DNA from 2 places in the Streptomyces sp. bgisy130 genome. Region 1 is predicted to be linked to the other one. Evidence: predicted binding sites of a transcription regulator. Region 1 holds the regulator's gene; the other holds the start of a gene.
What was found. Region 1 encodes HspR, which represses chaperone genes until heat shock. Its sites were predicted from a motif close to TTGAGNNNNNNNNNCTCAA; they were not measured.
Positions count from the first base shown of each region.

Region 2: a site for HspR is predicted at 2,197-2,215, ahead of lon (endopeptidase La). Genes of this name have one in related genera too.

Region 1 is NZ_JBYISA010000051.1:14,039-24,838, forward strand. Features, by position in the region: gene AC3EUV_RS34930 (Uma2 family endonuclease) at 1-344, shown strand, start outside; gene AC3EUV_RS34935 (pyridoxamine 5'-phosphate oxidase family protein) at 374-778, shown strand; gene AC3EUV_RS34940 (hypothetical protein) at 1,182-1,586, shown strand; gene AC3EUV_RS34945 (heat shock protein transcriptional repressor HspR) at 1,695-2,147, opposite strand; gene dnaJ (molecular chaperone DnaJ) at 2,149-3,318, opposite strand; gene grpE (nucleotide exchange factor GrpE) at 3,364-4,023, opposite strand; gene dnaK (molecular chaperone DnaK) at 4,020-5,867, opposite strand; gene AC3EUV_RS34965 ((Fe-S)-binding protein) at 6,158-8,425, shown strand; gene AC3EUV_RS34970 (FG-GAP repeat domain-containing protein) at 8,598-9,917, shown strand; gene AC3EUV_RS34975 (GNAT family N-acetyltransferase) at 9,991-10,554, shown strand; gene AC3EUV_RS34980 (Yip1 family protein) at 10,654-10,800, shown strand, end outside.
Region 2 is NZ_JBYISA010000039.1:36,106-46,905, forward strand. Features, by position in the region: gene lon (endopeptidase La) at 1-2,174, opposite strand, end outside; gene AC3EUV_RS32310 (pentapeptide repeat-containing protein) at 2,396-3,289, opposite strand; gene AC3EUV_RS32315 (YfbM family protein) at 3,400-3,903, shown strand; gene AC3EUV_RS32320 (hypothetical protein) at 4,002-4,556, shown strand; gene AC3EUV_RS32325 (rhomboid-like protein) at 4,594-5,457, opposite strand; gene AC3EUV_RS32330 (spermidine synthase family protein) at 5,699-6,463, shown strand; gene AC3EUV_RS32335 (response regulator transcription factor) at 6,537-7,277, shown strand; gene AC3EUV_RS32340 (sensor histidine kinase) at 7,274-8,398, shown strand; gene AC3EUV_RS32345 (multifunctional oxoglutarate decarboxylase/oxoglutarate dehydrogenase thiamine pyrophosphate-binding subunit/dihydrolipoyllysine-residue succinyltransferase subunit) at 8,636-10,800, shown strand, end outside.

The sequences.
Region 1 (10,800 bases):
GCGGCAGGTGCCCAAAGAATCACGTGATTCCCGATGCCACCATTGCCCCACGCGCGCTGCGTCTGTTCCGCGGCGCCCCTCCCTGGATGCCCAGCGACGGAGTCGCCATGGTCGCCGAGGTGACATCGAGCAATCCGGAGCGCGACCGGAAGGCCAAGCGGCACTGCTACGCCCGTGCCGGCATCCCGCTTTACTTGCTCGTGGACCGCAGCAAGGCCGAGATCACGCTGTTCAGCGACCCTTCCGGAGACGACTACGCAGGGCACAGCACCGCCCCTGTCGGCAAACCCCTCCCCCTCCCCGCCCCCTTCTCCTTCGACCTCGAAACCGCCGACTTCCTCTGAGCCCCCGGCCCCGAACTACTCTGGCCCCCATGGCCCATGACCTCAGTGCCCTCAGCCCGGAATACCTCGCCTTCTGGGGCGAGTATCTGATGCCGACCCTCACCACGCTGCGTACGAACGGGACGCCCCATGTCGTTCCCGTAGGCGTCACTTACGACGCCGGGCAGCGGATCGCGCGGATCATCACCCGCAAGGACAGTGCCAAGGTCAAGAACATCCTCGCCGCCGGGGCCGACGGTGCCACGGTCGCCGTGTGCCAGGTCGACAAGGGGCGCTGGGCGACGCTGGAGGGCCGGGCCCGGGTGCGTACGGACGCCGAGTCGGTGGCCGACGCGGTGCGCCGGTACGCCGAGCGGTACGGCCGGACGCCGACGCCCAACCCCGATCGCGTCATGATCGAGATCGCGGTGACCAAGGCGATGGGCCGGGCCTGAGCGCCGGCCCGACATCCGCTCCCCCTCCGGCGCGCTGGCCGGAAACGGTCCCTCCGTATCCGCTCCGGGCCATCCACCTGGTACTCAAGAGCGACGGGAACCGAACAGCTCCGCGCAATCACGGACGACATCGGACCTGTCCCCTGCAAAAGACAGCAGCTGGAGGCCGTATGGCGTCGGCAGTGTGCACCGTGACGGCCGTTCCGCGCCGTCCGTCCCCCACCGCGCCGCATCCGCACGCCGAGCTCTGCCCGCGCTGCGGCGGCCAGCTCGCCGTCAATCAGGACGGCTGGAAGATCTGCCACGCCTGCGGCTATGCCTCGCCGCCCGGTACAGCCCCTCCTCCACGGGCCGCTCGCGGGGGTATCGTCGCCCCCACAGTCGCCACGCCCCGGAGGGCACGATGAACTCGGTCCGAGTCACGGCGATCGCCTGCCTGATGCCGCTGTCCGAGCTGGACGAGGATCCGTTCCTGGTCGATGACCGCAGCCAGCACGACATGTGCAAGCAGTGGGCGGCGGCCCGTGACTACCACCTGACCTGCCAGCTCAGCCTGCACCAGCTGCGCGCCGACCACGGCGCGCTGTGGCGTGACGTCGAAGAGGGCCTGGTCGATGTGTTCGTGGCGCCCAACCGCCGGGCGCTGGAGAACGCCATCGCCGGCGCGGACGAGTTCACCGCACGGTGCGCCGCGGCCGGCGTCCGCCTGGAGACCGCCGACCTCGACGAGCCGGTCTACACCCTGGCGATGAAGTCGCAGGTGCACCGGCGGCTGTCGATGCCGACGGCCGGATACAACGGCTGCTGAGCGGACCGCGGCCGGGCGCGCGGCCGGATCCGGAAACGCGAGAAGGGCCGGGTCACCCCGGCCCTTCGTCACGTCATGTGCCGGGCGTCGGCGCCCCGGCCGCGGCCGTCACTCCGGCCGCTTGGGACGCCAGACCACCAGGGCGCTGGTCTGCTGCACATCCTGATACGGCACCAGATCGCGCCGATAGGAGGCGTGCACCGCCGCCTCCCGCTGCTGCATCGCGCTGGCCGCGCCCTCCAGGGCGCCCTGGAGCTCGACGACCCGCTGCTGAAGGGCCGTGACCTGGTTCTCCAGCTCGATGATGCGCTTGATACCGGCGAGGTTGATGCCCTCGTCCTGGGACAACTGCTGGACCGTACGGAGCAGTTCGATGTCCCGGGCCGAATAGCGGCGGCCCCGCCCGGCCGTGCGGTCGGGCGAGACCAGCCCCAGCCGGTCGTATTGCCGAAGGGTCTGCGGATGCAGGCCGGAGAGCTGAGCCGCGACGGAGATGACGTACACCGGCGACTCATCGGTCAGTTCATAGGGGTTACGACGCTGCCCGCCCCGGCTGTCCATCTCAAGCTCCCTTCGCGGCCTGGAACAGCTCCGCCCGCGGGTCCGCACCCGCGGTCGCCTCGCGATAGGACTCCAGCGACTCCTTCGCCTTGTCGCTGAGGTCACCGGGGACCAGCACCTCTATGGTGACCAGCAGATCCCCCCGTGTGCCGTCCTTACGGGCCGCACCCTTGCCACGGGCCCGCATGGTGCGTCCGTTGGGCGTGCCGGCCGGCAGCTTCAGCGTCACCGGCGGACCGCCCAGCGTCGGCACCTTGACCTCCCCGCCGAGCGCGGCCTCCGGGAAGGTGACCGGCACCGTGATGGTGAGGTTGTCGCCCTTGCGGCCGAAGACCGGGTGGGCGTCGACATGCACGACCACATACAGATCGCCCGCCGGGCCGCCCTGCTCGCCCGGGGCGCCCTTGCCGCGCAGCCGGATGCGCTGCCCGTCCGAGACCCCCGCGGGGATACGGACCTGCATCGTCCGGGCACTGGTCGCCCGCCCGCTGCCCTTGCAGACCTCGCAGGCGTCCTGGGCGATCAGACCCCGGCCCTTGCAGTCGGCGCACGGGTCGGTGAGCGAGAAGCCGCCGCCCGCGCCCCGGCTGACCTGGCCGGTGCCGACGCAGGTCGGGCAGACCCGCGGGGTGCCGTTCTTGTCGCCGGTGCCGGAACACGCCTTGCACGGCGCCTGGCTGGACATCCGCAGCGGGACCGTGGCCCCGTCGACCGCCTCGGTGAAACTGAGAGTCACCTCGGACTCGATGTCCTGGCCCCGGCGCGCATGGGTACGGGTACCGGCGCCGCCGCGGTTGAACAGGCCGCCGAAGACGTCCCCGAGCCCGCCGCCGAAGCCTCCGCCGCCGCCCTGGCCCTGCGAGCCCCCGAAGAGGTCGCCCAGGTCGAAGTTGAAGTTGCCGCCGCCGCCCGGCCCCGGCCGGTAGCCGCCGTTGCCGAACAGCGTGCGCGCCTCGTCGTACTCCTTGCGGCGCTTGGCGTCGCCCAGGATGTCGTTCGCCTCGGAGATCTCCTTGAAGCGCTCCTCGGCCTTGGCGTCACCCTTGTTGGCGTCCGGGTGGAACTCGCGGGCGAGCTTGCGGTACGCCTTCTTGATCTCCGCTTCGGTGGCGTCCTTCGGGACGCCGAGGACCTTGTAGTAGTCCTTCTCGACGAAGTCCTTGGTGCTCATCCCCGACGTCCCTCCTTCCGCGCGGTTTTCGATTCTGTCCTCACGTCAGCCCTCTTCCGGGCCACCGCTCTCCTCGTCCGAAGCCTTGGCACCCTTGGCCTCGTCATCGGATCCGGACTTGGGGCCCTGCGCGCCCGGCTGCGGCTCGGCGACGGCGACCCGCGCGGGGCGGATCGTTCGTTCACCGATGCGATACCCGGGCTGAAGGATCGCCACGCACGTCGTCTCGGTGACGTCCGGTGCGTACGAGTGCATCAGCGCCTCGTGGATCGTCGGGTCGAAGGGCTCGCCCTCCTTGCCGAACTGCTGCAAACCCAGCTTGGCGACCACGGTCTCCAGCGATTCGGCCACCGACTTGAAGCCGCCGACCAGTTCGCCGTGCTCGCGGGCCCGGCCGATGTCGTCGAGGGTGGGAAGGAGCTCGGACAGGAGGTTCGCCGCGGCGATCTCCTTGACCGTGACCCGGTCCCGCTCCACCCGACGGCGGTAGTTCTGGTACTCCGCCTGGAGCCGCTGGAGGTCCGTCGTGCGCTCGTTGAGCGCCGTACGTACCTGGTCCAGCTGCGCCTGGAGCGCTACGTCCGGTACGTCCCCGGCCGGGGCCGAGCCCGCCTTGTCGGCGGACTCGGCCTGCGCCGCGTCTTCGGAAGCGGCGTCAGAGGGGACGTCGGGCTTCTCGTCGAAGCCCGGGGTCTCCTCCGTCACGCGGCACCATCCTTCTTCGGCTTCTCGTCGTCGACGATCTCGGCGTCCACGACATCGTCCTCGGCCTTGGCCTGCTCGGCGCCCTCGGCACCGGCAGCGCCCTCGGCACCCTGGGCGTCGGCGTACATGGCCTGGCCCAGCTTCTGGGAGACGGCCGCGACCTTCTCGGTGGCGGTGCGGATCTCCGCGGTGTCCTCACCCTTGAGCTTTTCCTTCAGCTCGGTGAGGGCTTCCTCGACCTCGGTCTTGACCTCGCCCGGGACCTTCTCCTCGTTGTCCTTGAGGAACTTCTCGGTCTGGTAGACGAGCTGCTCGGCCTGGTTGCGGGTCTCGGCGGCCTCGCGGCGCTTGGTGTCCTCGTCCGCGTACTGCTCGGCCTCCTGGCGCATCCGGTCGACCTCGTCCTTCGGCAGCGAGGAGCCGCCGGTGACGGTCATCTTCTGCTCCTTGCCCGTGCCCAGGTCCTTCGCGGTCACGTGCATGATGCCGTTGGCGTCGATGTCGAAGGAGACCTCGATCTGCGGGACCCCGCGCGGGGCCGGCGGCAGACCGGTCAGCTCGAACATCCCGAGCTTCTTGTTGTACGCCGCGATCTCGCGCTCGCCCTGGTAGACCTGGATCTGCACGGACGGCTGGTTGTCCTCGGCCGTCGTGAAGATCTCGGAACGCTTGGTCGGGATCGTGGTGTTGCGCTCGATGAGCTTGGTCATGATGCCGCCCTTGGTCTCGATACCGAGGGACAGCGGGGTGACGTCCAGCAGGAGGACGTCCTTGACCTCACCCTTGAGCACACCGGCCTGGAGGGTGGCGCCGATGGCGACGACCTCGTCCGGGTTGACGCCCTTGTTGGCGTCCTTGCCGCCGGTCAGCTCCTTGACGAGCTCGGCGACGGCGGGCATACGGGTGGAGCCGCCGACCAGGACCACGTGGTCGATCTCGGACAGGTTGATACCCGCGTCCTTGATCACGTTGTGGAACGGCGTCTTGCAGCGGTCCAGCAGGTCCGAGGTGAGCTGCTGGAACTGCGAGCGCGTGAGCTTCTCGTCCAGGTGCAGCGGGCCCTCGGCGGAGGCGGTGATGTAGGGAAGGTTGATCGTCGTCTCGGTGGAGGACGACAGCTCGATCTTCGCCTTCTCGGCGGCCTCGCGCAGGCGCTGGAGCGCCATCTTGTCCTTGGCCAGGTCGACGCCGTGGCCGTTCTGGAACTGCTTGACCAGGTAGTCGACGACGCGCTGGTCCCAGTCGTCACCACCGAGGTGGTTGTCACCGTTGGTGGCCTTCACCTCGACGACGCCGTCGCCGATCTCCAGGAGCGAGACGTCGAAGGTGCCGCCACCGAGGTCGAAGACCAGAATGGTCTGGTCGTCCTTCTCCAGGCCGTAGGCCAGGGCGGCCGCGGTGGGCTCGTTGACGATGCGCAGGACGTTGAGGCCCGCGATCTCACCGGCCTCCTTGGTGGCCTGGCGCTCGGAGTCGTTGAAGTAGGCCGGAACGGTGATGACCGCGTCGACGACCTTCTCACCGAGGTACGCCTCGGCGTCGCGCTTGAGCTTCTGCAGGATGAAGGCGCTCATCTGCTGCGGGTTGAAGCCCTTGCCGTCGATGTCGATCTTCCAGTCGGTGCCCATGTGGCGCTTGACCGACCGGATGGTCCTGTCGACGTTGGTGACCGCCTGACGCTTGGCGACCTCGCCGACCAGCACCTCGCCGTTCTTGGCGAAGGCGACAACGGACGGCGTGGTCCTGGCGCCCTCGGCGTTGGTGATGACGGTGGGCTCACCGCCTTCGAGAACACTGACGACGGAGTTCGTCGTGCCCAGGTCGATGCCGACCGCACGTGCCATTTCAATTCCTCCAGCTGACTTGAGTGGAACAGGCTCAAGAGTGCAGGACCAAAGAAAACCTGTCAACAGACCTGAGTCGGACACGCTCAAGTTTTATATCGCTCTTATCGTCACCACGGCTGCACCACAGGACGCCGGGGCCACACAGAGGGTTGCCTTCGCGACGCAGATCACCGGCCGGGCGGCTTCATGGGGCGGAGGAGAATGGGTAACCTCAGCGGCAGACCAAAAAAGTTACTGCTTAGTAGTCCCCCACCGTTTTCCGCTCTCGCAGGTACGAGGAGCCTCCCATGCAACTCGCCGCGATCATCGTGTCGCTGGTGCTCATCGCGGTCGCCGTGGCGCTGTTCGGCCGCGCCCTGCTCCAGATCTACCGCCATATGCGACTCGGCCAGCCGGTGCCCGCGGGCACCCGCACGGACGCGCCCGCCCAGCGGACCGTCACCGTGGCCAAGGAGTTCCTCGGCCACACTCGCATGAACCGCTGGGGCGTCGTCGGCGTGGCGCACTGGTTCGTGGCGGTGGGCTTCCTCACCCTGCTGCTGACGATCGTCAACGCCATCGGCCAGCTCTTCCAGGCCGACTGGCTGATCCCGTTCATCGGCGACTGGCTGCCGTGGGAGATGTACGTCGAGGCGATGGGCACGCTGACGACCGTGGGCATCATCGCCCTGATCGTCATCCGGCAGCTGAACCGCCCCGGCGGCGCGGGCCGCAAGTCCCGCTTCGCGGGCTCCAACACCGGCCAGGCGTACTTCGTCGAGACCGTCATCCTCATCGTCGGCTTCTGCATCGTGACGCTGCACGCCCTGGAGGGCGCCCAGCACGGCGTCGACCACTACGAGCCGGCGTACTTCATCTCGTACCCCCTGGTCGTGGCCTTCAAGGGGATGAGCCTGGGCACCGTCCAGAACCTCACCTACTTCTTCGCCGCCCTCAAGATCGCGACGTCCTTCATCTGGATGATCACGGTCTCGCTGAAGACCGACATGGGTGTGGCCTGGCACCGCTTCCTCGCCTTCCCCAACATCTGGTTCAAGCGCGAGGCGGACGGCGGGGTGGCGCTGGGCGCCCTTCAGCCGATGACCAGCGCGGGCAAGCCGATCGACTTCGAGGACCCGGGCGAGGACGACCAGTTCGGTGTCTCCCAGGTCGAGCACTTCTCCTGGAAGGGTCTGCTCGACTTCTCCACCTGCACCGAGTGCGGCCGCTGCCAGTCGCAGTGCCCCGCCTGGAACACCGGCAAGCCGCTCTCCCCGAAGCTCCTGATCATGTCGCTGCGCGACCACGCGCACGCCAAGGCGCCCTACCTCCTGGCCGGCGGCGGCAAGGACATGGAGGGCAACGAGCAGGCGACCGCCGAGCAGCTCAAGGACGTGCCCGCGGCCGCCCTCGCGGAGGCCGAGCGCCCGCTGATCGGCACCCTCGAAGAGAACGGTGTCATCGACCCGGACGTCCTGTGGTCCTGCACCACCTGCGGCGCCTGTGTCGAGCAGTGCCCGGTCGACATCGAGCACATCGACCACATCGTCGACATGCGCCGCTACCAGGTCATGATCGAGTCCTCGTTCCCGTCCGAGGCGGGCACGATGCTCAAGAACCTGGAGAAGAAGGGCAACCCCTGGGGCCTGGCCAAGAAGCAGCGGCTGGCCTGGACCAAGGAGGTCGACTTCGAGGTTCCGGTCGTCGGCCAGGACATCGAGGACCTCACCGAGGTCGAGTACCTCTACTGGGTCGGCTGCGCCGGTGCCCTGGAGGACCGCGCCAAGAAGACCACCAAGGCCTTCGCCGAGCTGCTGCACATCGCGGGCGTGAAGTTCGCGATCATGGGCGGCGACGAGAAGTGCACCGGTGACTCACCGCGCCGTCTGGGCAACGAGTTCCTCTTCCAGCAGCTCGGCGCGGAGAACGTCGCGACGCTGAACGCGGCCTTCGGCGAGGACGACGAGGACGAGTCGACCAAGAAGCCGAAGGCGTCGAAGAAGATCGTCGCGACCTGCCCGCACTGCTTCAACACCATCGCGAACGAGTACCCGCAGCTGGGCGGCGAGTACGAGGTCATCCACCACACCCAGCTGCTCCAGCACCTGGTGGACGAGGGCAAGCTCACCCCCGTCACCCCGGTCGAGGGTCTGATCACCTACCACGACCCCTGCTACCTGGGCCGCCACAACAAGGTCTACACCCCGCCGCGCGAGATCATCGCCAAGGTGCCGGGCCTGCGGAACGAGGAGATGCACCGCCACAAGGAGCGCGGCTTCTGCTGTGGCGCCGGCGGTGCCCGGATGTGGATGGAAGAGCGCATCGGCAAGCGCATCAACAACGAGCGCGTCGACGAGGCCCTGTCGCTCAACCCCGACATCGTCTCGACGGCCTGCCCCTTCTGCCTCGTGATGCTGACCGACTCGGTCAACGGCAAGAAGAACGACGGCAAGGCGAAGGAATCCATCCAGGTCGTCGACGTGGCCCAGCTGCTGCTGGACTCCGTGAAGACACCGGTGGACCCGGCGGGCGACCCGGAGCCGGAGGACAGCTCGGAGCCCGAGCCGGTGAAGTAGCGGCACGGGCAGCAACATCGGCCGGCGGCCGGTCCCTCTCGGAGGGGGCCGGCCGCCGGCCTTTCCGGACGGCCCGTACGGGGCGCCATTGCCGGGCGGCGGCCCACCGGGAAGCATCGTGGGGCCGCGGTGGACGACACGACAACAGGCTTACGGGTGGGGTGGATACGGCATGGGAAGACGGATCGCCGCGACGGCGGGGCTCGGGCTGGCCCTCCTGCTCAGCTCCTGCGGGCTGCTCTCCCCCTCGGGCGACGCGCGTCCCGCCGCGCCCCACCGCGCCTCCACGCTGCCGCGAGCGCGCCCCGTGCCCGCCGGCCACGGCAGCCGCACCGCCCACGACTTCAACGGCGACGGCCACCCCGATCTCGTCCTCGACAGTCTGCTCGCCCCGGCCGGCGGCCGTGACGACGACCCGGGCATCGGCATCGTCTACGGCTCCGCGCGCGGACTCGACCCGGCCACCCGGGAGTTGCTCACCCCGGCCCGCCACGCCGCCCCCACCAAGGGGACCGTGCCCGCCTCGTTCGACGCCGAGACCGTCTGCGACCTCGACCGGGACGGCTTCAGCGATCTGGTCGTCACCACCGACCCGCCGTACGACGGCGTCGGCCGCCCGCCCGTCCCCGTCCAGCTCCTCTTCGGCTCGCCGCACGGCCTCGGCCCCGCCCGCGCCGTGAAACTCCGTATCCCGGACCGGGCGAGATTCGGCAACGAATGGCCCGACCAGCCGGTCTGCGGCGACTTCGACGGCGACGGCGCACCCGACCTGGCCATCACCGCCACCGGCCCCCGGATCAGCTATCTGCGGGGCCCGTTCACCCGCACCGGCGCCCCCAAGGCGGCCGGCGCACCCGTCGACATCCCGGGGACCGCCCTCGCGCCCACCGCGCCCCTCTCGTCGTCCGACCTCGACGGCAACGGCGCCGACGAGCTCCTCGTACGGGCCGCCGACCCCGGCCGCCGGGCCCGCAGCCGGCTCGCCCTCGGCGGCCCCCGGGGCCCGGTCCGCGCGGGCCCGGCCGCCTACCCGCCCGGCTACGCCACGGTCTTCGGCCGCTTCACCGGGACCGCCCGTGCGGTGACCTCCGTCACCGCCGACACCGAGGGTCTGCTCTCCGTCGGCGGCCGCCCCGGCCGGATCCGTACCGGCACCGGCGGGATCCCCACCCTCGCCACCGGTGATGTGGACCACGACGGAAACCCGGATCTCGTCGTGGCCGGCCGCCGCCCCGCCCTGCTGAGCGGCACCGCGAACGGGCTCTCCACGACCGCCCGCCGGCTGCCCGTGCCCCGCCTGCCCGGTTCCGGACGCCCGCACGCAACGGTTCTCGCCCTCACCGACTTCGACGGCGACCGCCACGCCGACCTCGTCCTGCTGACCCGGCGCGACCGCACCCACGACAGGGTGACGGTCCTGCCCGGCGGTCCGTCAGGACTCGCCACGCGTCCCGCACTCTCCTTCACCACGGCGGATTTCAGGGCTCCCTGACGGCCCGCCAGCTGTTTTGTGGCCGGTGGCTAATACACTTGTCCCGGCGCGGGACGCATCCGAGCATGACGCCATGAACACAGACACGGGCCGGGCCACGGCCGACGACCCGGGCGCGCCGGCCCGCCCCGCCCCACCCGAGACGCCGCCCGCCCCGCCGGTCAGGGTCCGGCTCGCGCTCCCCACCGACGCCCCCGCGATCGCCGCCGTGCACCAGGCGTCGCGGCAGGCCACCATGCCCTACCTGCCGCCCCAGCGCCGTACCCACGAAGAGGTCACCCGCTGGATCCGGGAGATCGTGCTGCCGCAGTGTCACACCCTCGTCGCCGTCCGTGGCACGGAGCTCGTCGGCTATGCGGCCCTCCAGGGCGAGCTGCTCGAACAGCTCTACCTCCGGCCCGACGTCCGGCGCGCCGGCATCGGCTCGCTCCTCCTCGCCGAGGCGCGGCGGCACCGCCCCGACGGCCTGTACCTGCATGTCTTTCAACTCAACACCGGGGCAAGGGCGTTCTACGCCCACCACGGTTTCCGGGTCGTGGCCGCCAACGACGGCAGCACCAACATGGAGAACCTGCCGGATCTCACCCTCCGCTGGACCCCGGCCCCCGGCCGCGTACCCCCTCGGGGAACCCCCTAGGGGATGTCACAGGTCAGATGCAAACCGGGCCCCGATCCCCCGGCTCCGCCACCCGATCCACGCGGACCAGGTACTTTCGAGTACGTGGCTGGATTCAGGATGGGTCGCGGACGGGATGCCCGCCCCGCGCAGAACGGACAGCAGGGGCAGCAGGGGCAGCAGGCTCCGTACGGGCAGCAAGGGCCGTACGGGCAGCAGCCCCCCTCGCCGCCTGGGCAATGGCAGCAGCAGGCACCGCAGCAGTTC
Region 2 (10,800 bases), on a different contig from region 1:
TGCCGGCCCGACAGCAGCGAGGCCAGCGCCGTCGTCATCGTCACGCCCGCGCTCGGCCCGTCCTTGGGAACGGCGCCCGCCGGTACGTGCAGATGCACCCCGCGCTCCTTCAGGTCGGCGACCGGGAGCTCCAGTTCCGCGCCGTGGGAGCGCAGGAACGACAGCGCGATATGCGCGGACTCCTTCATCACGTCGCCGAGCTGGCCGGTCAGCTGGAGCCCGGACGCCCCAGTCTCCGGATCGGCGAGCGAGGCCTCCACATAGAGCACATCGCCGCCGGCGCCGGTGACCGCGAGGCCGGTGACCACGCCGGGCACCGCGGTGCGCCGCTCGGCCGGGTCCTGGGCCGACTCGGGGGTGTGGTGCGGCCGCCCGATCAGCGGGCGCAGCTGGTCCACGCCGACCGTGAACGGCAGCTCCCGCTCCCCCAGTTCGTGCTGGGCGGCGACCTTGCGCAGCAGCCTGGCGACCGCGCGCTCCAGATTCCGTACGCCCGCCTCGCGGGTGTATTCGCCCGCCAGCTTGCGCAGCGCCCCGTCTTCCAGAGTCACCTCGCCGGGCTCCATACCGGCCCGCTCCAGCTGGCGCGGCAGCAGATGGTCCCGGGCGATGACGACCTTCTCGTCCTCCGTGTAGCCGTCCAGCCGGACCAGCTCCATGCGGTCGAGCAGCGGCTCGGGGATGGCTTCGAGGACATTGGCGGTGGCCAGGAAGACCACATCGCTGAGGTCGAGTTCGACCTCCAGGTAGTGATCGCGGAAGGTGTGGTTCTGCGCCGGGTCCAGGACCTCCAGGAGGGCGGCGGCCGGGTCGCCCCGGAAGTCGGAACCCACCTTGTCGATCTCGTCGAGGAGGACGACCGGGTTCATGGAACCGGCCTCCTTGACGGCCCGGACGATGCGGCCGGGCAGTGCGCCGACATAGGTCCGGCGGTGGCCGCGGATCTCCGCCTCGTCCCGGACGCCGCCCAGCGCGACCCGGACGAACTTCCGGCCCATGGCCCGTGCGACGGATTCCCCGAGCGAGGTCTTGCCGACACCGGGCGGGCCGACCAGCGCCAGCACGGCTCCGCCGGCCCGCCGCCCGCCACCGTCCTTGCCCGCTGCCCCCTTCGAGGGCCCGCCCACCAGGCCGAGGCCCCGCTCCGTCCGCCGCTTGCGGACGGCCAGGTATTCGGTGATCCGCTCCTTGACGTCCTCCAGGCCGGAGTGGTCGGCGTCCAGGATCTCCTTGGCGCCGGCGATGTCGTAGGCGTCCTCGGTCCGTTCGTTCCACGGGAGTTCGAGGACGGTGTCCAGCCAGGTGCGGATCCACGAGCCCTCGGGGCTCTGGTCGCTGGACCGCTCCAGCTTGTCGACCTCCTTGAGGGCGGCCTTGCGGACATCCTCGGGCAGATCGGCGGCCTCGACGCGGGCGCGGTAGTCGTCACCCTCGTCCTCCGGATCGCCGTTGAGCTCGGCGAGCTCCTTGCGGACCGCCTCCAGCTGCCGCCGCAGCAGGAACTCCCGCTGCTGCTTGTCGACGCCTTCCTGGACGTCCTTGGCGATGGACTCGGCGACATCCTGCTCGGCGAGGTGTTCCCGCAGCACCTCGGTGGCGTACTTCAGCCGCGCGACCGGGTCGGCGGTCTCCAGCAGCTGGACCTTCTGTTCGATGGTCAGGAACGGCGAGTAGCCGGAGTTGTCGGCGAGCGTCGGCACGTCCTCGATCTGCTGGACCCGGTCGACGACCTGCCAGGCGCCGCGCTTGCGCAGCCAGCTGGTGGCCAGCGCCTTGTACTCCGTGACGAGTTCGGCCACCGCGCCGGGCAGCGGATCGGGCACCTTCTCCTCGACGGTGGTGCCCTCCACCCAGAGCGCGGCCCCGGGCCCGGTGGTGCCGGAACCGATCCGCACCCGGCCCAGGCCCCGGATCAGCGCGCCGGGATCGCCGTCGGACAGCCGCCCGACCTGCTCGATCCGCCCGAGCGTGCCGAGCGCGGCGTATTCCCCGTCGATGCGGGGCACAAGCAGCACCCGCGGTTTGTTCCCCGAGGAGGCGGCCGCCTGAGCGGCCTCCACCGCTGCCCGCACCTCCGCGTCGGACAGGTCCAGGGGCACCACCATGCCGGGGAGCACGACCTCGTCATCGAGGGGCAGCACGGGCAGAGTGAGCGATGTGGACGTCGAAGCCATGATCTCCCCTTCGGCAAGCAAGTTGAGCTGTACTCACTCAATGCGGCCGGGGTGGGAGATGTTCCCGCAGGGGCGTTCGCTGTGAGCGATCAGGGGAGTTGCCGTTTCGGCGGGCCGGGCCCTCGGCGGTCGGGCGGGCAGGGCCGGGCTCCGGTGGATCAACGGCGGGTTCGGCCGGGCGCGGCCGGCCGGGTCGCGGGGCAGTGGTCCCCGGGGCCGCGCTACCAGTGGGCGGGCCGGCTCAGGGTCTGCGGCAGCTCGGTCGTGGCATCGCCCTTGGCCGCGTTCAGCTGCGACTGGGTGAGGAAGAGCGCGCCGGTGAGATCGGCGCCGGCGAGGTCGGCGGCGCGGAGATCGGCGCCGATCAGGTCCGCCGTGCGCAGATCGGCGCCCGTGAGGTCGGCGGCGATCAGGTAGGCCCCACGGAGGTTGGCGCCCCGGAGGTTGGCGCCCTTGAGGCGAGCCCCCATGAGGTCGGCGCCCCGGCGCTCCTTCTTACGGCCGGGGACCCGGTCCCGGACGAGTTCGCTGGTGCGCAGCAGCAGGGCGTTGACCTCGCCCCGGTGGGCCGCCACATCCAGCTCCCTCAGCTCCTCGGCGCTGCCCCGGGTGAGGCGCTCGGTCTTCTTCAGGGCGGCGCGCAGCTCGGCGTGCACCGGGCGGGCCGCCGGCCGGGTCAGCGCCTCGGCCAGGTACCAGAGGAGTTCGTGCAGCTGCCGCATGACGGGGAAGACATCGAACATCTGCCGGGCGGTCCCCGGGGCCCGCCGCCAGTCCTGTCCGCCGAAGGTGACCTGGGAGACCTTCTGCCCGGCGCCGAAGCAGTCGAAGACGGTGCAGCCGGTGAAGCCGCGCGGGCGCAGCTCGCGGTGGATGCCGCAGCGGAAGTCCTGCTGAAGGTTCGGGCAGGGCCGGCCGGCGTCCTTGTCGATGGCGAAGTCCGCCGAGGCCGCGAACGGCAGCGCGACACAGCACAGCCCGAAGCAGCTGCCGCAGTCGGACGTCAGGCCGAGGTCGGTGACGTCCGGAGTCGAGGGCTCGCGCTCTGAGGACAAGGTGGGTGCACTCCTGCGTCGGCGGGCACGGCACGAGGGGTGCCGGGAAGGGGCCGCCATTCTTCCAGGCGCCGGAGGACCGCCGTGCCCGGCCGGTTCCGCTCGTGGCGGCCGGCCACCGCCCCGCCGCGCACCGGGCGTTGTCAGTGGCCGGCCCTAACGTCGGGTCCATGAGCATGATCGGAGAGTACGCACGTGTCACTCCTGCCGAACTCGACCGCGCCCTGGGCGATCCCGAGTGGGCGCTGAAGCTGGTCCAGGGGCGGATGGAAGCGGAAGCCGCCCGTTGCCCGGAGCCCGCGTCGGCGCGCTGCCTGGACATCGACAAGACCTGGGACGCCCTCGCCTTCCTGCTGCGCCGCGCGGCCGTCCCCGTGGACCTCGTCCATGGCGAACAGGCCATTCCGGATGCCGACGACTGGGGCTACGGTCCGCCCCGCTACCTCACCCCCGCGCAGGTGCGGGCCGGCGCCGAGGCCCTCGCGGAGATACCCGCCGCGCGTCTGACGGCCGGTGCCGGCCCGGCGGACCTGGCCGCGGCGCGGATCTATCCGTCGATCGTCTGGGAGCGCGGCGAGCCGCTGGACTATGTCTGCGAGCACTACGAGCAGTTGCGGCCGTTCTTCCGCGCGGCGGCGGACGAGGGGGACGGCATGCTCCACTGGCTCGGCTAGGGCCTGAAGACACGCCCTGGCGCCGCCCGGTCCGGCACCGCCGTGCGGAGGGCCGCTCACACCACCTCACACACCGTCATGACTGCTACCTTCACGGCATGTTGCAGCGGATGTCCGGAGTCTTCATCGGCGCACTCTTCGGGACGGTCTTCGTGGTCGCCAACGCGCACGACCCGCTGAATCCGGCGATCGGGATCGCCCTCCGGGTGCTCGCGGTGCTCACCTTCGCCGGGCTGCTCACGCTCGCGCTGCGGGCGGGGCGCCGCGGGCAGCCCGCGGCGGACGACCCCGAGGCCCCTCAGGCGGACTGGTTCCGGGGGAAGTTCGCGTTCGTCGTGGGGGCCGAGGCGGTGCTGCTGGTCGGCGGCAATCTCGCGCTGCGGGCGGCGGGCGCGCCCGAACAGACCGCGGTGGCCTGGATCGCGCTGATCGTCGGCCTGCACTTCATCGCCCTGACGGCGGTCTGGAAGCGGCGCAGCATCGCCGTCCCCGGGGCCGCACTGACCGCGCTCGGCGCGATCGGCCTGGGCATGGCGGCCACCTCCGCCGTGGCGTGGGTGCCGTTCGTCAGCGGTGTGCTCTCCGGTGTGGCGCTCCTGGGCGGCTGCGCCTACGCCATCACCCACACCTACCGGGCGACGGCGCGACCGTAGGGCCGGTCCCCCCGGACCGGCCGCGCCGCGGGAACGCTCAGTACATCCGCGCGCCCCGCAGGGCGGGATGGCCCAGGTCGCCGAGGAGCGGTGCGGGCGCGGCGCGACGGGTGCGCCAGCGGCGCAGCAGCGGCCAGCTCGCCACCCCCAGGGTGAGCGAGAGCAGATGCCCCCAGTCGGAGAGCGGGTCGGCGTAGGCGAACAGATCCGTCAGCGCCAGATAGCCGACGCCGGCCACCAGCAGCCGGCCCGGCCAGGCGGGCAGCAGCCCGGCGAGGGCTCCGGTGCAGGTCATCACGCCGAAGCTGATGCCGTAGTCGAGGCGGTGCAGCGAGCTCTCCGGCAGCCCGCCGGCGGCGACCGAGAAGGCGACGGGGAGTTCGGTGGCGAGGGTGGCGAGCACATGGCCGCCGAAGAAGACCGCGACGGCGGCCCGGGCGCCGATCCGCCGCTCCAGCGCCGTCAGCACGAAGACGAAGGCGAGGGCGTACCCGGAGGTCATCCCGCCGGCGATCCACAGGGCGCTGGCGATCAGCACCACCAGCGGGGCCTGGGCGAGATGGGCGACATCGGTGCTGGAGCCGCGCAGCAGGTCGGAGACCAGCCCCGGGTCGGCGTGCTCGGCGAACAGCGAGGTGGCCACGAGGAGCACGGCGTAGCCGAAGGTGAAGGGGGTGCCGACGGGGGTGGGCAGCAGCCGCCAGGGCCGCCAACGCGCGGCCGCGCCAAGGGCGTTCGGCCCCGCCTCGGCGGCGGCGCGGGCCACGGTCTCCCCGCCCCCGGGCTGCCGGGGGATGCCGGGCAGCAGACCCGGCACACCGGCCGGGCCGGTGTCCGGCGCCGCGTCGGCAGCCGGCCCGCGACCGGTCCGTATCCTCTCGGCGGTTCCCAGCCAGCTCACAGTCCGAGGCCCCTTCCGTCCTGGCGCATCCGGTGAGCCACGCCCGTGCCCCCTCGGCCGTGAATCTCTGCCCTGTCCTACGTCCCGGACCACCCTGCACGCTCAACCCATGAAGAACCTGTGAGAGTGAGATCCATCACATGAGGCAACCTCCGGCGGGTGCTTCGCGTCCGGGCAGACGACGGGGGACGCGCCCCCAAAGCGTTGGACCGGCGTACCCCGTATTGGTCACGATGGCGCCATGGCTCCCGTGACACCGCCGCAGGCAACGACCGGCGCCCCCGAGGCCCCGCGCACGCTCGACCGCCGCCAGGGCCCGTCCGGCGAGGTGGTGCTGCGGCAGCGGGGCGGGCCCGCCGCGACGCCCGGGACCGACGGCGCCGGCACTCCCGCGCCGCCGGTGATCTACGAGATCATCGCCAACGGCTGCTTCCTGATGGACACCTCCGACGGCCGGTCCGAGCGGCTGCTGATCGATGCCGCGCTGGACGCGCTGCCGGCCGCCCGCGCCCACCCCTCCATCCTGATCGGCGGCCTCGGCGTCGGCTTCTCCCTGGCCCGCGCCGCCCGGCAGCCGCGCTGGGGCCGGATCGTCGTCGTCGAGCGCGAGGAGGCGGTCATCGACTGGCACCGCACGGGCCCGCTGTCGGCCGTCTCGGCGGCCGCGCTGGCCGATCCGCGCAGCGAGATCCGGCACACCGACCTCGTCGCCCATCTGCGTACGGAAGCAGATCAGGACACCTACGACGCGCTGTGCCTGGACATCGACAACGGCCCCGACTGGACCGTCACCGAGGACAACGACAGCCTCTACTCCCCCGACGGGCTCGCCGCCTGCCGGGACCGTCTGACCCCCGGCGGAGTGCTCGCCGTCTGGTCCGCGCAACCCTCGCCGGCCTTCGAGGACGCACTGCGAAATGCCGGTTTCAGCGGGGTACATACGGAAGAGATCCCCGTTGTCCGAGGCGTCCCCGACGCGGTCCATCTCGCGCGCAAGGGCGCGTAGCCGACAGTCACACCATGCCCGTACGCTGCTGCCCAGCAAGACGCGACCACGCAGGGACATGCAGGGGCGGGCGATGGACCAGACTCAGACAACGCAGGGCGGCGCCGCCGCGGCCACGCCGGGTGCCCAGCGCCGGGTGCTGGTCGTGGAGGACGACCCCACGATCGTCGAGGCCATCGCGGCCCGGCTGCGCGCCGAGGGCTTCCAGGTGCAGACGGCCACCGACGGCCCGGCCGCCGTGGACACCGCCGAGGCCTGGCAGCCCGATCTGCTGGTCCTCGATGTGATGCTGCCGGGCTTCGACGGCCTGGAGGTGTGCCGCCGGGTCCAGGCCCAGCGTCCGGTGCCGGTGATGATGCTCACCGCCCGGGACGACGAGACCGACATGCTGGTGGGCCTCGGCGTCGGCGCCGACGACTACATGACCAAGCCGTTCTCGATGCGGGAGCTGGCCGCCCGGGTGCATGTCCTGCTGCGCCGGGTCGAGCGCGCCGCACTGGCCGCGCACACCCCCCGCAGCGGCATCCTGCGCCTCGGCGAGCTGGAGATCGACCACGCCCAGCGCCGGGTGCGGGTGCGCGGCGCGGACGTCCATCTGACGCCCACCGAGTTCGATCTGCTGGTCTGCCTGGCGAACACCCCGCGCGCGGTGCTCTCCCGTGAGCAGCTGCTGGCCGAGGTGTGGGACTGGGCCGACGCCTCCGGGACCCGTACGGTCGACAGCCACATCAAGGCGCTGCGCCGCAAGATCGGCGCCGAGCGGATCCGCACGGTCCACGGCGTCGGCTACGCCCTGGAGACCCCCGCCGCATGACGCGGTCGCCACGCACTCGCCTGACCGAGCTGTGGCAGCGGGTCTGGGAGGGGCTGCGCCCGCTGGACCCGTACCGCTCCGTCAAGGCCGCTCTCGGGGCGCTGGTCAGCGTCTCGGTGATCATCACCACCCTGCTGGTGTTCGTCGCGATGCACTCGGCGACCGAGCTGCGGGTGATCACGATCTTCTCGATCATCGCCTCGCTGCTGATCACCCAGTTCGTGGCCAACAGCCTGACCGCTCCGCTCGACGAGATGACGGATGTCACCCGGTCGATGGCGCACGGTAACTACAGCCGCCGGGTCCGCTCGGAGCGCCGCGACGAGTTCGGGGACCTGGCGAACGCCTTCAACCGGATGGCGGCCGACCTGGAAGCGGTGGACACCCACCGCAAGGAGCTGGTCGCCAATGTCTCGCACGAGCTGCGCACCCCCATCGCCGCGCTCCGGGCCGTCCTGGAGAACGTCGTCGACGGCGTCTGCGAGCCGGACCCGGAGACGATGCGTACGGCACTGCAGCAGACCGAGCGGCTGGGCCGGCTGGTCGAGCACCTTTTGGACCTGTCCCGGCTGGACAACGGGGTGGTGCCGCTGCACTCCCGCCGCTTCGAGGTCTGGCCGTATCTGTCCGGGGTGCTCAAGGAGGCCAACATGAGCCGGGGCGCCGCCACCCTCGCCGGGGTGGCCGGCTCCGGTACCCACACCCGTACGGACGTCCATCTGCATCTCGATGTCTCGCCGCCGGAGCTGACCGCGCACGCGGACGCCGAGCGGCTGCACCAGGTCGTGGCCAATCTCATCGACAACGCGATCAAGCACAGCCCCCGGCACGGCCGGGTCACGGTGCACGCACGGCGGGGCGAGGGGCCGCAGAGCCTGGTGCTGGAGGTGCAGGACGAGGGCCCCGGCATCCCCGAGGCGGAGCGCTACCGGGTCTTCGAGCGGTTCAACCGCGGCGGCCCGGCCCCCTCGGGCCCCGGCAGCGACGGCGGTACGGGCCTGGGCCTGGCCATCGCGCGCTGGGCGGTGGATCTGCACGGCGGGCGCATCGGTGTCGCGGAATCGTCCCGCGGTTGCCGGATCCGGGTCACTCTTCCGGGGCTGGAGTCAGCTCGAAGCTGACGGCCGCTGACGTAGGGTCGGTGGTGGAAGCACATCCTCCGGGTGTGGTGGCGATCACTCCTCGCCCGCTCAGAGGCAAACTTCGTGTGTTTCCCGCCAAGTCATGCCCTGAAACCCGACCGGGAATGTGACGTACGCGACGAGTGCCCCTCCCGGCCTGCACCAAGGGTCACAACAGGCGTAGCCTTTATTCCCGCTGTCCACCACCTTAGGAAGCGGAAGAGGGCGGTTGCCGCCGTGTCGCTACAGTCCCCCAACAGCTCGAGCATCTCGACCGACCCAGAGGGGCAGGGTAAGAACCCTGCTGCTGCGTTCGGTCCCAATGAGTGGCTCGTCGACGAGATCTACCAGCAGTACCTCCAGGACCCGAACTCGGTAGACCGAGCCTGGTGGGACTTCTTCGCTGACTACAAGCCGGGCGGCGCCACCGCGCCGAGCCAGCCGGCGGAGGGCTCTCCCGGTGCGAGCACCGGCTCCACTGGAGCGGCTGACGCCGCGCAGTCCTCCGCGGCCGCCCCGGCGCAGTCGCCCGCGGCCGAGCCGAAGCCGGCCTCCGCCGCGCCGGCCACCCCGGCGAAGCCCGCCGCGAGCGCTCCGGCACCGGCGAAGGCCGCTCCGGCGAAGGCCGAGCCCGCGAAGGCGGCTCCGGCCAAGCCCGCCGCGAAGCCGGCCGCCGAGGAGGGCGAGGCTCCGGCCGGTCCCGAGTTCGTCACCCTGCGCGGCCCCTCGGCCGCCGTTGCGAAGAACATGAACGCCTCCCTGGAGCTGCCGACGGCCACGTCCGTCCGCGCGGTCCCGGTGAAGCTGCTCTTCGACAACCGCATCGTGATCAACAACCACCTCAAGCGCGCCCGTGGCGGGAAGGTCTCCTTCACCCACCTCATCGGGTACGCGATGGTGCAGGCCCTCAAGGCCATGCCGTCGATGAACTACTCCTTCGCGGAGAAGGACGGCAAGCCGACGCTGGTCAAGCCCGAGCACATCAACCTCGGTCTGGCCATCGACCTGGTGAAGCCGAACGGCGACCGCCAGCTCGTCGTCGCCGCCATCAAGAAGGCCGAGACGCTGACCTTCTTCGAGTTCTGGCAGGCCTACGAGGACATCGTCCGCCGGGCCCGCGACAACAAGCTGACGATGGACGACTTCACCGGGGTCACCGCGTCGCTGACGAACCCGGGCGGCATCGGCACCGTGCACTCCGTGCCCCGCCTGATGCCCGGCCAGTCCATGATCATGGGCGTCGGCTCGATGGACTACCCCGCGGAGTTCCAGGGCACCTCCCAGGACGCCCTGAACAAGCTGGGTGTCGCCAAGGTCATGACGCTGACCAGCACCTATGACCACCGGGTGATCCAGGGCGCCGCCTCCGGCGAATTCCTGCGGATCATGAGCCAGCTGCTGCTCGGCGAGAACGACTTCTTCGACGACATCTTCAAGTCGCTGCGGATCCCCTACGAGCCGGTCCGCTGGCTCAAGGACATCGACGCCTCGCACGACGACGATGTCACCAAGGCCGCGCGGGTCTTCGAGCTGATCCACTCCTACCGGGTCCGCGGCCACGTCATGGCCGACACCGACCCGCTGGAGTACCACCAGCGCAAGCACCCCGACCTCGACATCACCGAGCACGGGCTCACCCTGTGGGACCTGGAGCGCGAGTTCGCGGTCGGCGGCTTCTCCGGCAAGTCCATGATGAAGCTGCGCGACATCCTGGGCGTGCTGCGTGACTCGTACTGCCGCACCACCGGCATCGAGTTCATGCACATCCAGGACCCCAAGCAGCGCAAGTGGATCCAGGACCGGGTCGAGCGCTCGCACAAGTCGCCCGAGCGCGAGGAGCAGCTGCGCATCCTGCGCCGGCTGAACTCCGCCGAGGCGTTCGAGACCTTCCTCCAGACGAAGTACGTCGGCCAGAAGCGCTTCTCGCTGGAGGGCGGCGAGTCCGTCATCCCGCTGCTGGACGCGGTCATCGACTCCGCGGCCGAGTCGCGCCTCGACGAGGTCGTCATCGGCATGGCCCACCGCGGCCGCCTGAACGTCCTGGCGAACATCGTCGGCAAGTCGTACGCGCAGATCTTCCGCGAGTTCGAGGGCAACCTCGACCCGAAGTCGATGCACGGCTCCGGCGACGTGAAGTACCACCTGGGCCAGGAGGGCGTCTTCACCGGTCTGGACGGCGAGCAGATCAAGGTCTCGCTGGCCGCGAACCCCTCCCACCTGGAGGCCGTCGACCCGATCGTCGAGGGCATCGCGCGCGCCAAGCAGGACCTCATCAACAAGGGCGGCACGGACTTCACGGTCCTGCCGATCCAGCTGCACGGTGACGCGGCGTTCGCCGGCCAGGGCGTGGTCGCGGAGACGCTGAACATGTCCCAGCTGCGCGGCTACCGCACCGGCGGCAC